2 regions of the Caulobacter sp. 05T431 genome follow, and region 1 is predicted to be linked to the other one. Evidence: predicted binding sites of a transcription regulator. Region 1 holds the regulator's gene; the other holds the start of a gene.

Region 1 (4,344 bases):
GGGAATCCCCAGTTGGAGACCGTGTTGAAGATCGTGGCTGCGCTTGGCCTCCGGCTGAAACCCGCCCCGGCCGAGGTGGACGACGCCGCCTAGCCCGCCCGCCGCCATGGTGTCCCCGGCGCCACACCTTGGATAATCTGTTCGATGAGCGCGATCATTACAGAGGTTTAATATCGTTTATCGATAAGCGACATTGGCGGTCGTGGAATCGCTCCCTATGTTCGCCGCATGGGAGAAACGCCATGTCGGCGCGGTCCCGCCCCACCGATCCGAAGGCCCGCCATGTCCGCCGCCAGACTGTTCCGCATCGTCGACGCCGTCGCCACCCGCCTGGCCACGCTGACGCTGATCGCCGGTCTGCCGCTCGCCGCCGTGACCTTCGCGATCAAGACCTTCTGACCCCGGACAAGAGCTCGCCTTTGACCCGTCCCGATCCGCCGGGGCATGGTCGGCGTTTCTGTGTGAGGGGAAGGGGAAGAGCGGATGCGCGCCTTGGGGCCTGGCTCGGTGTCGAGCTTCCTGAAGATCATCCTGGACGTGATCTATGTGGGCCTGTGGGTCTGGGTCAGCCTGCTGGCGATCTTCACGGTCGCGGTGCTGCTGCTCAGCTTCAATCCCGAACTGATCACCTCGAAACTGCATATCGGCAGCTCGATCGACGAGCTGATCAGCAAGGGGCCGTTGTTCGCCGGGGCCCTGGGGGCCTGGGCCCTGCTGTCGGGCGGCTGGATGGTGATCGTCGAGCGCCTGCGGCGGGTGTTCTCGACCCTGACCGCCGGCGACCCGTTCCATCCGGACAATGTCCGCCGCCTGCGGGTGGTGGGCCTGGTCCTGGCCGCTCTGGAGATCGGCCACTACATCTTCGCCGCCCTGGCCAAGTGGCTGGCGCCGGACACCAAGATGATCGACGGCTCGTTCAGCCTCAGCGCCTGGTTCCCGGTCCTGGTGGTGTTCGTCCTGGCCGAGGTCTTCCGCGAGGGCGCGCGCCTTCGACGGGAGGCCGAACTGACAATCTGACCCCGCGGAGACTTTAGATTCCCATGGCCATCCGCGTGCAACTGGACCGCATCCTGCTGGAAAGGCGGATGTCGCTGACCGAGCTGTCGGACCGGGTCGGCGTGACGATCGCCAACCTGTCGATCCTCAAGACCGGCAAGGCCCGCGCCGTGCGCTTCACGACGCTGGACGCCCTGTGCCGCGAGCTGAACTGCCAGCCTGGGGACCTGATGACGTACGAGCCGGGGCCGGGGGAGGCCCACGAGGAGGATTGACCTGATCCTTCGCCCCTTGCGGGAGAAGGTGGCGCGGAGCGCCGGATGAGGGGTCTCTCAGATAGAAAAGCCGCGATCAGCCGAAAGGCCGATCGCGGCTTTTGCGTTCTTCAACCCCTCACCCGACCCCACTGCGTGGGGCCACCCTCTCCCGCAAGGGGAGAGGGATAGGGGGTTACTTCCCCGAAACCGCTTCGCGCTGCTTGATGAACAGCTCGCCAATGCCTTTCTCGGCCAGGGCGAACAGCTGCTCGAACTCGGCGCGGGTGAAGCCGCGCTTCTCGCCGGTGGCCTGGATCTCGACGATGTCGCCGGCGTTGGTCAGCACGAAGTTGCTGTCGGCCTCGGCGCTGCTGTCTTCCTCGTAGTCGAGGTCGAGCACCGGGGCGTCCTTGTAGACGCCGCAGGAAACGGCCGCGACCTGGCCGAGGATCGGGTCGGTCTTCAGCACGCCTTCCTCGATCAGGTAGTTGACCGCGATGCGCAGGGCGACCCAGGCGCCGGTGATGGCGGCGGTGCGGGTGCCGCCGTCGGCCTGGATGACGTCGCAATCCAGGCTGATCTGGCGCTCGCCCAGGGCCTTCAGGTCGACCACGGCGCGCAAGCTGCGGCCGATCAGGCGCTGGATCTCCTGGGTGCGGCCGCTCTGCTTGCCCTGGGCGGCTTCACGGCGACCGCGCGTATGCGTGGCCCGGGGAAGCATGCCGTATTCGGCCGTGACCCAGCCGGCGCCCTTGTTGCGCATCCAGCCGGGGACGCTTTCCTCGACCGTGGCGGTGACCAGCACCTTGGTGTGGCCGAAGCTGACCAGGCACGAGCCTTCGGCGTAGCGGTTGACGCCGGTTTCCAGCGTGACGTCTCGCGTTTGATCTGGGGCGCGTTCGGACGGACGCATGGGAAACTCCGGGGCTTTGCGTGATAGGATGGGGCCGCTTATCCTAGTTAAGACGGTCGTCCAATCCCGTCGAAACCCGAGGGACCCGCCCAAGGGACTCTGGCGGGCGCGTTCGAAGGCTACATGACACAGCTCTTTTCGGGGTTTTCCGCTCAGACTCCCAGCCTCACGGACCTGGACGCCCGCGCCCGCGACATCTTCCGGCGGGTGGTCGAATCCTATCTGGAGACCGGCGAACCGGTCGGATCGCGGACGATCTCACGCGGCGGGGTGCAGCTGTCGCCGGCCTCGATCCGCAACACCATGCAGGACCTGGCCCAGCTGGGCCTGCTGGACGCTCCCCACACCAGCGCCGGCCGCATCCCCACCCATGCGGGCCTGCGGATGTTCGTCGACGGCCTGCTGGAGGTGGGCGACATCGGCGAGGAGGAGCGGCGCACTATCGAGTCGCGGCTGTTCGCCCACGGCCGCTCGTTCGAGGAAGCCATGGGCGAGGCCAGCGCCATCCTGTCGGGCCTGGCCGGCGGCGCCGGGGTGGTGGTCGCGCCGGTCCGCGAGGGCGGGGTCAAGCACGTGGAGTTCGTGGCCCTGGGCGCCGACCAGGCCCTGGCGATTATGGTGTTKGACGACGGGGCGGTGGAGAACCGGCTGATGCGCCGCGCCGCCGGCGTCACCCCGGCCGCCCTGCAGGAGGCGTCGAACTTCCTCAACGCCCGCCTGCACGGCCGCACCCTGCACGAGGCCAAGGTCGAGATGGCCGCCGAGCTGGACACCGCCCGGCGTGAACTGGACGCCGCGGCGGCGCGTTTGGTCGAGGACGGCCTGGCCGCCTGGAGCGGCGGCGAGGAGCCCGATCGCGCCCTGATCGTGCGGGGCCGCGCCAACCTGCTGGCCGACGCCAGCGCCCGGGAGGACCTGGAGCGCGTGCGCCGGCTGTTCGACGACCTGGAACAGAAGGGCCAGTTGATCGGCCTGCTGGACGACGTGAGGACGGCCGAGGGCGTGCGCATTTTCATCGGGGCCGAAACGCGACTCTTTTCGCTTTCGGGTTCCTCCCTGATCGCGGCGCCCTATATGACGGGCCGACAGAAGGTGCTGGGGGCGATCGGCGTGATCGGCCCCACCCGCTTGAACTACGCTCGGGTGATCCCGCTGGTGGACTATACCGCCCGGGTGCTCGGGCGGATGATGGACGGATGAGGACTAGATGACCGACGAACAAACGCCGGCCGAGGACGTGGCCTTCGAGGCCGACGACGCCGCGCAGGAAATCGAGGCGCTGCAGCTGGAAGTGGCCGCCCTGAAGGACCAGGCGCTGCGCTTCGCCGCCGAGGCCGAGAACACCAAGCGCCGGGCCGAGCGCGAGATGAACGACGCCCGCGCCTACGCGATCCAGAAATTCGCCCGCGACCTGCTGGGCGTGGCCGACAACCTGTCGCGCGCCACCGCCCACAGCCCGCGCGAGTCGCAGGACGCGGCGGTCAGCAACTTCATCATCGGCGTCGAGATGACCGAGAAGGAGCTGCAGGGCGCCTTCGAGCGCAACGGCCTGAAGAAGATCGACCCGACCAAGGGCGAAAAGTTCGATCCCCACCTGCACCAGGCGGTGATGGAGCAGCCCTCGGACGAGGTCGCCGCCGGCGGCGTCATCCAGGTGCTGCAGGCCGGCTACGAGCTGATGGGCCGCCTGGTCCGCCCGGCCATGGTCGCCGTGGCCGCCAAGGGCTCGACCGGCCCGGAAGCGCCGAGCGAGCCGACGGCCGGGGCCGCGAACCCGTACGCCAGCACCGGCGCGGATACGGGTGGGTCGTTCGACACGAAGGCCTGAGTTCGGCCTGAGCTCCAATTTCGTTGTCATCCCGGAAGCCCCGCAGGGGCTGTCCGGGATGACAACCTTTGTGATGGGCTGGAAGAGCGTTCAGCCCTCCCCCTCGATCAAGTCCGCCAGCCCCCTGCCCCCCGCCACCGCATCGGCCCAGGTCACGTCGAACCCGGCGTCGTCGCCGTAGTACGGGTCGGCCACCGACTTGCCGTGGCGGCCTTCCACCGTATCCAGCAGCAACAGCAGCGCCGCCGTCCCGTCCGAGGGCCGGATGCGCTTGAGGTCGGCGAGGTTGTCGCGGTCCAGCGCCACCACGTGCGTGAACCGGCGGAAGTCCTCGGGCTTCACCTGGCGGC
Region 2 (7,570 bases), on a different contig from region 1:
GGCCCAGGCGTCGGTCGCCGCGTCATGGACGGCCCGTCGCTGGTCGGCGGTCAGGGTGGTGGCCTCGTCGGTGGCGTCGTAGACCTGGGCCTCGAGGCCGTTCACGACCACGTGGCCGTAGTCATCCTCCATGCCCATCGCCGTCAGCAGCCGGCGCGCCAAGGCGACCGCCTCGGGCGGCGGGGGCGGCCCCTCCGCCGGCTTCGGGTCCTGCGGCACGCTGAACACCAGCGGGACGGTCACCGGCGCGACGACCGGCGCCCCGCAGCGGGTGGCCGGCTTGAACCGCATCACCGGCGCCAGGCTGAGCGCGGCCTCGCCGAAGCCCATGGCCTTGGGCGTCTCGTCCTTGACCACGCAGTCGGCCAGCGTGCCGTCCAGCTGGACCTGGCAGCTGATGATCGCCCTGCCGGCGATGTTCTGGGCGGCGGCCTTGGGCGGATAGGCCCACTGCATCTCGTCCCCCGTCGGCGGCCGCAGCCAGTCGGGGCGCGTAGCGGCCACCTTCGGATCGCCGCCGATCGGGCAATTGACCTCTTCGGCCTTGGTCGCCGACGTGCTCACGGCGACGGCCATCGCCGCCACGATCCAGATCGTCAAGATTCCGCCCCCGAACACGCCCGCTGCAACTCAAGCTTAGGTATGCGGATCGGACGTCTTCAACAATGGCCTGGACGCGGACGGCGAGGCGACGCTCAGCGGACCAGGCGGATCGCGACCTGGGCGGCGATGCCCAGGATCAGCCACAGGGCCACGCCGCCCATGACCAGGTTGATCGCCGGCAGGCGGGGTTCGGGCGGGCGACGGGTCCTGGGCGCACGGCGGGGAAGCGGGTAACCCATCGCGTTTCTCCCTGCGGACGCGTCGAACGCGCGCCTCAGGGGAACTGTACGCCTGCAACCCTTGAATTCATACAGATAAATACTCTCGCAAAGAGAGTGTCGATCAGCCCAGCACCTGGAACGCCGCCTGGCTGACCACGCCCAGGATCAGCCACAAGCCCAGCCCCAGGACGATGAAGACCGGACGCGGCGAGCGCCGGTCGCGGAACCCGTGAATCTCGTGACGCGCCATGTCCTGCCCTCCAGGAACGCCGCATGCGTTCGCGGAGTCAGGAACGGGCTTGGCCATAATTTCGCTGCATGTGTTAACGCGAGCGTGATCGGTTATCCACAAGCGCGGCCGTCCGCTTACGGAACCCGCCGGCCAGGAGCTTGCCCGCCAGCCAGCGGCGCACGGGCTCGTCATAGAGCTTGAGGCAGGCCCAGGCGATCGCGACGGCGACGACGAACACCCCGGTCCCCAGCAGGGCGCCCTGGGCGGGCGGGACCTTCTTGTCGATGACCCAGCCGGTGTAGATGTAGATCAGCGGATAGTGGGTGATGTAGAGCGGGTACGACAGGTCGCCGAAGAAGCGGGCGATCCGCACCGACGGCCCGTCGGCGTCCTTCTCGCCGGCCCCGATCGCCACGATCAGCGGGAACAGCAGGATCACGCAGGCGGCCTCGTACAGGCCGTTGACCCACAGCGCCTTGCCGCCGAAGCGCGGCAGGGCCAGGGCGACGATCAGCAGCAGGCTGCAGACCGCGAAGGCGTTCCCGACCTTGATCCGCTTGCCCAGCCGCATCAGCAGGACGCCCGCGAAGAACGGGAAGACCACGCGGGTCAGGCCGATGCGGACGCCGTTGGCGTCCAGCGCCCAGCCGCCGATCAGGTCGCCCCGAGGGCCGGTGACCAGCAGGTGTACCGTCGCCAGTCCCGCCAGGCCCACCAGCACGCCCAGGGCGCGGTTGGACAGCTTCCGCAGGCCCACGGCGTAGAGGATGTTGGCGATGTACTCGTAGAACAGCGACCACTGCGGGCCGTTCAGCGGATAGATCTCGCCCCAGCCGCGGATCTCGGCCGATGGCCGCAGCGGGATCATCACGAAGCTCAGCAGCAGCACCCCGACCACCTGCCAGGCGGTGACGGTCTCCAGCTTGGGGAACAGCGAGAAGTGCTGGAAGCCCAGCAGCGCCGCGCCGATCAGGCCGCCGACGATGATCATCGGCTGCAGCCGGACCAGTCGGCGCTTGTAGAAGTCCCACTGGCCCATGCCCGCCCAGCGGTCGTCATAGGCATAGGCGATCACGAAGCCCGACAGCAGGAAGAAGAAGTCCACCGCCAGGTAGCCGTGGTTGACGATCTGCTTCTGCGGATCGCCGCCGCTGTAGGCCTCGAACAGGTGGAAGACGACCACCATCAGCGAGGCCACGCCGCGCAGCCCGTCCAGGATGACGTAGTGGCTCTTGGCCGGCGCGGTCGCGTCGGTCGCGGTCGCCCCAGGGGACGGAACGGCGGGTGAGGCGGTCATTTGGTGTTTCCCCCGGACTTCGTTGGCGGCTCCCGTTTGCGGGTCGCCCGGAAGGCTTCTTGGGTTTATCGTTAAACCGCAAGACAGTTTTTGAGCGCTTTGACGGGGAGGCCGAAGCGATGAGCCGGGGACGCCGGACCGGCCAGGCCGGACGGGTGACGATCAAGGCGGTGGCCGCCCGCGCCGGGGTGTCGGCCATGACGGTGTCGAACGTCTTCAACGACACCGGCAAGTTCGGCCGCGAGACCCGCGAGCGGGTGCTGGCCGCCATCGCCGAGCTGGGCTACGTGCCCAACTCGGCCGCGCGGCGGCTGGTGGGGGCGACGCCCGCCCGGGTCGGCCTGCTGTACGCCGGGGTCGACAGCCTGTTCATCGACGGCGTGCTGGCGGCCACGGCCGTGGCCAGCGCCGAGCGCGGCCTGCAGCTGATGGCCCGCAAGGCCGACTCGCCGGAGCACGCCCTGGCCGTCGCCCGCGCCCTGCAGGAGGCCGGCGCCGACGCCCTGCTGCTGCTGCCGCCCTTCGACACCGCGATGGCCGGCTCGGTCCGCTTCCAGGCCCTGGGCCTGGCCGCCGCCGCGATCGCCACGGCCGCGCCCCTGCCCGGCCTGTCGACGGTCCGCATCGACAACCGCGCCGCCTCGCGCGCGGTGACGGACCTGCTGATCGCCAAGGGCCGCCGGCGGATCGCGGTCATCGCGGGGCCGCACGACCACTCCGACAGCGCCGAGCGCCTGCTGGGCTGTCGCGAGGCCCTGGCGGCGGCCGGCCTGCCCCTGCGGGACGCGTTGGTGGTCGAGGGCCGCTTCACCTTCGAGTCCGGACTGGAGGCCGCCGAGCGGCTGCTGGACCTGGCCGAGCCGCCCGACGCGATCGTCGCGGCCAATGACGACATGGCCGCGGCCGTGCTGTGGATCGCCCACCGGCGCGGCCTGGTCCTGCCCCGCGACCTGGCCGTGACGGGGTTCGACGACACCCTGCTGGCCACCCGCGTCTGGCCGTCCCTGACCACGGTGCGCCAGCCGATCGACCGCATGACCGCCCGGGCCCTGGACCTGCTGCTGGACGCCCTGCGCCAGGGGCCGGAGGCGCCGCCGGTGGACGTGCTGGAGCCGCATGTGCTGGTGGAGCGGGCGTCGACGTAGGTCCAGCTTTCCAAAGTCCTTCTCCCCTTGCGGGAGAAGGTGTCGGCGAAGCCGACGGATGAGGGGTCGAAAGCCCTATCCGGAAAATTCTGAGAGACCCCTCACCCGACCCCACTTCGTGGGGCCACCCTCTCCCACAAGGGGAGAGGGATACGGAACCCAAAGAAAAAGGGCGGGACCTTTCGGTCCCGCCCTCATTCATCAGCTGAGCTGACTTGGACTTAGAAGTCCATGTCGCCCATGCCGCCCATGCCGCCGGGAGGGCCGCCGGCCGGAGCGCTCTTCTTGGGCGCTTCGACGATGGCGGCTTCGGTGGTGATCAGCAGGCCGGCGACCGAAGCGGCGTCTTGCAGAGCCGTGCGGACAACCTTGGCCGGGTCGATGACGCCGTCGGCGACCAGGTCGACATACTGCTCGGTCTGGGCGTTGAAGCCGAAGGTGGCGTCGTCCTTCTCGAGGATCTTGCCGACCACGATCGAGCCTTCGACGCCGGCGTTCTCGGCGATCTGACGGATCGGGGCCTGCAGGGCGCGACGGACGATGGCGATGCCGGCGGTCTGGTCGTCGTTGTCGCCCGTGAGGGTCGCCAGCGCCTTCGAGGCCTTCAGCAGGGCGGTGCCGCCGCCGGGAACGATGCCTTCATCGGCGGCCGCGCGGGTCGCGTTCAGGGCGTCGTCGACGCGGTCCTTCTTTTCCTTCACCTCGACTTCGGTCGAGCCGCCGACGCGGATGACCGCGACGCCGCCGGCCAGCTTGGCCAGACGCTCTTGCAGCTTTTCCTTGTCGTAGTCCGAGGTGGTGTCCTCGATCTGCTTCTTGATCTGCGAGATGCGGGCCTCGATGGCCGACTTCTCACCGACGCCGTCCACGATGGTGGTGTCGTCCTTGGTGATCGAGACCTTCTTGGCCTTGCCCAGCATGTCGAGCGAGACGTTCTCGAGCTTGATGCCCAGGTCTTCGCTGACGACTTGAGCGCCGGTCAGGATGGCGATGTCTTCCAGCATGGCCTTGCGGCGATCGCCGAAGCCCGGGGCCTTGACGGCGGCGACGCGGAGACCGCCGCGCAGCTTGTTGACCACCAGSGTMGCCAGGGCTTCGCCCTCGACGTCRTCGGCGATGATCASCAGCGGACGGCCCGACTGGACGACGGCTTCCAGCACCGGCAGCAGCGGCTGCAGCGAGGACAGCTTCTTTTCGAACAGCAGGATGAGCGGCTCTTCGAGCTGAACTTCCATCTTGTCGGCGTTGGTGATGAAGTACGGCGACAGGTAGCCGCGGTCGAACTGCATGCCTTCGACGACGTCGAGTTCGGTCTCGGCGGTCTTGGCTTCCTCGACGGTGATGACGCCTTCGTTGCCGACCTTGTCCATGGCGCGAGCGATCATGTCGCCCACTTCCTTGTCGCCGTTGGCCGAGATGGTGCCGACCTGGGCGATTTCAGCGTTGGTCGTGACCTTCTTCGAGGACTTCTTGATCTCGTCGACGACGACGGCCACGGCCTTGTCGATGCCGCGCTTCAGGTCCATCGGGTTCATGCCGGCGGCGACCGACTTGAGGCCTTCCTGGACGATGGCTTGCGCCAGCACGGTGGCGGTGGTGGTGCCGTCGCCGGCCTTGTCGTTGGTCTTGCTGGCGACTTCGCGGATCATCTGCGCGCCGAGGTTCTCGAACTTGTCAGCCAGTTCGATTTCCTTGGCGACCGAGACGCCGTCCTTGGTCGAGCGCGGGGCGCCGAAGGACTTTTCGATCACGACGTTGCGGCCCTTGGGGCCCAGGGTCACCTTCACCGCGTTGGCGAGGATGTTGACGCCGCGCAGCATCTTGTCGCGCGCGTCCGAGGAGAAATAAACGTCTTTAGCGGCCATTTGAGAGCCCTTCTAAAAGAGAAACTTGGAGAGGAAGCGGTCGAGCGTTCAGCCGGGCCTTAGGCCTCGACGATGCCCAGGACGTCGCTTTCCTTCATGATCAGCAGGTCCTGGCCGTCCACCTTCACTTCGGTGCCGGACCACTTGCCGAACAGGATGCGGTCGCCGGCCTTCACGTCCAGGGCGACGATGTCGCCCTTGTCGTTGCGGGCGCCGGGGCCGACGGCGACGACTTCGCCTTCCTGCGGCTTTTCCTTGGCGGTGTCGGGGATGATGATCCCGCCCTTGGTCTTGGTTTCTTCTTCGACGCGCTTCACCAGGACGCGGTCGCCGAGAGGGCGAAATTTCATGAGTCTTCTCCGTCGGGACGGTTTTAAATTATGGTTCGTCAGGCCAGCGGGGAGCGTCGCTGTTAGCAGTCGCTCCCATCGAGTGCCAACGCCGGGCAGGAGTTAGGACCGCCCCCCGGGGGAGTCAAGGACGCCGGACGTCGATTTGCTGTGGGCGAAAGCCGTCCAAGCCCGGACGGCGGACGGAAAGCCGGCTCAGAAGCGTTGGGTCAGGACGATCAACACGAGGACGGCGCATGAAGAGCATCCCCCTCCTGACCGCCTCCCTCCTGGCCGGCCCGGCCCTCGCCGCCCTGCTCGCCCTGGGCGCCTGCGCCAGCGACGTCACCCTGCCCGTGCGCACCGTGACCGACGTCGACGCCGACGCCGGGACGGTCGAGCTGGTCAGCGGCCAGGACCTGGAGATCGCCCTGCCCCTGACGGCCGGCACGGGCTATGGCTGGCGGCCGGACCAGGACCCCTCGCCCCTGCTGGCGGGCGGCTCCAGCTTCGAGACCCAGGCCAAGGCGCCGGGCGCGCCGGTGCGGACGGTCTATCGCTACACCGCCGCGGCGCGGGGCCGGGGCGACCTATCCTTCACGCTCAAGCGCCCGTGGGAGCCCGACGCCCCCGGCGACCGCCGGGTGGTGTTCCATATCCGCGTGCGCTGAAGCCCGGCGCGTGCGCTGACCGGAAAAAGAAAAGGGCGGCGGGGTCGCTCCCGCCGCCCTCCGGTCTCAAGCCGTGAGGCCTGTTACCACTTCTTGGTCACGTTCACGAACGCACGACGACCGTAGATGTCGTACGACGAGGCCAGACGCATGTTGGCGAAACGGCTGGCGCTGCTGGTCGAGTAGAACGGCGGCTGCTCGTCGAACACGTTGTTCATGCCGACGGTCACGGCGATGTCGTTGAACACCTTGCGGACCGACAGGTCGTGGGTGGCGACGAACTCGATGTGACGCTTCACGTAAGCCGATTGCTCGCGATACGTGATGATGTCCGTGCCGTAGCCGCTGTAGCTGTCGTCCACGTCCGAGGTCTTGCCGGTCAGCTGGGTGGCCCAGGTCACGGTCCAGTCGCCTTGCTGGTAGGTGACGCCGGTGCGGCCCGCGAAGTCCGGATAGCCGGTGAAGCCCTGGTTCTTGACCGGAGCCGAACCGCCGCTCAGCTGGGTGTACCAGTCGAGGGTCCAGGTGAACTGGCCGGTGATGGTCAGCTGGCCGGGGCCCGCGTCACGACGATAGGTCGCGCTCAGGTCCAGGGCGTTGTTCCACTGCTTGGCCACGTTCAGGTAGGCGTCCGCCACCGTCAGCACCGCGCCGAAGGTCGGCGAGGCGGTGTCGGTGTTGCGGGTGATCAGGCTGCAGTACGGGCTGGTCGGGAAGTCCGGCGAGTCCAGGCACGAGTCCAGGATGTTGGCCGCGCCGTAGCGTTGGACCTGGTTGTTGATCGTCAGCTCGGAGTAGTCCAGGGCCACGTGCAGGTCGGCGAAGCTGGGGGTCCAGATCACGCCGATCGACTTGGTGTCGGACGTCTCGGCCTTCAGGTAGCCCAGGCCGCCCTTGGCGAAGATCGTGTACGAACCGGCGCCGCCGAAGGTCGAGTTCGGCGCGATGCCGAGCGAGGCGCAGTTGGCGCGTTGACGGTCGGTGGTGCCGGCCGTCGTGCCGTACTGGTAGCAGGGGTCGGTCGACTGGGCCAGGAAGCTGGTCGACGAGCCCAGGTACAGCTCATACAGCGCCGGGGCGCGGAACGAGGTGCCCTTGGTGGCGCGCAGGGCCAGCGAAGGCGTCAGGTGCCAGCTCAGGCCGGCCTTGTAGGTCTTGCTGTCGCCGTAGCTCTTGTAGTCCGAATAACGGCCCGAGAGGTTCAGCG

Evidence for each region. Region 1 encodes HrcA, which represses chaperone genes, less so after heat shock. Its sites were predicted from a motif close to GTTAGCANTCNNNNNNNNNGANTGCTAAC; they were not measured.
Region 2: the regulator HrcA is predicted to act here: its motif matches at 5,775-5,803, upstream of groES (co-chaperone GroES).

What each region holds. Positions count from the first base shown of each region.
Region 1 is NZ_JBFTKU010000001.1:124,814-129,157, forward strand. It holds gene AC1U89_RS00550 (addiction module antidote protein) at 1-93, shown strand, start outside; gene AC1U89_RS00555 (DUF2975 domain-containing protein) at 484-1,017, shown strand; gene AC1U89_RS00560 (helix-turn-helix domain-containing protein) at 1,041-1,271, shown strand; gene rph (ribonuclease PH) at 1,447-2,166, opposite strand; gene hrcA (heat-inducible transcriptional repressor HrcA) at 2,290-3,366, shown strand; gene grpE (nucleotide exchange factor GrpE) at 3,374-3,994, shown strand; gene AC1U89_RS00580 (low molecular weight protein-tyrosine-phosphatase) at 4,085-4,344, opposite strand, start outside.
Region 2 is NZ_JBFTKU010000007.1:187,931-195,500, forward strand. It holds gene AC1U89_RS09095 (TonB family protein) at 1-600, opposite strand, end outside; gene AC1U89_RS09100 (hypothetical protein) at 696-842, opposite strand; gene AC1U89_RS09105 (hypothetical protein) at 946-1,074, opposite strand; gene AC1U89_RS09110 (acyltransferase family protein) at 1,148-2,353, opposite strand; gene AC1U89_RS09115 (LacI family DNA-binding transcriptional regulator) at 2,473-3,498, shown strand; gene groL (chaperonin GroEL) at 3,720-5,363, opposite strand; gene groES (co-chaperone GroES) at 5,423-5,713, opposite strand; gene AC1U89_RS09130 (protease inhibitor I42 family protein) at 5,950-6,363, shown strand; gene AC1U89_RS09135 (TonB-dependent receptor plug domain-containing protein) at 6,447-7,570, opposite strand, start outside.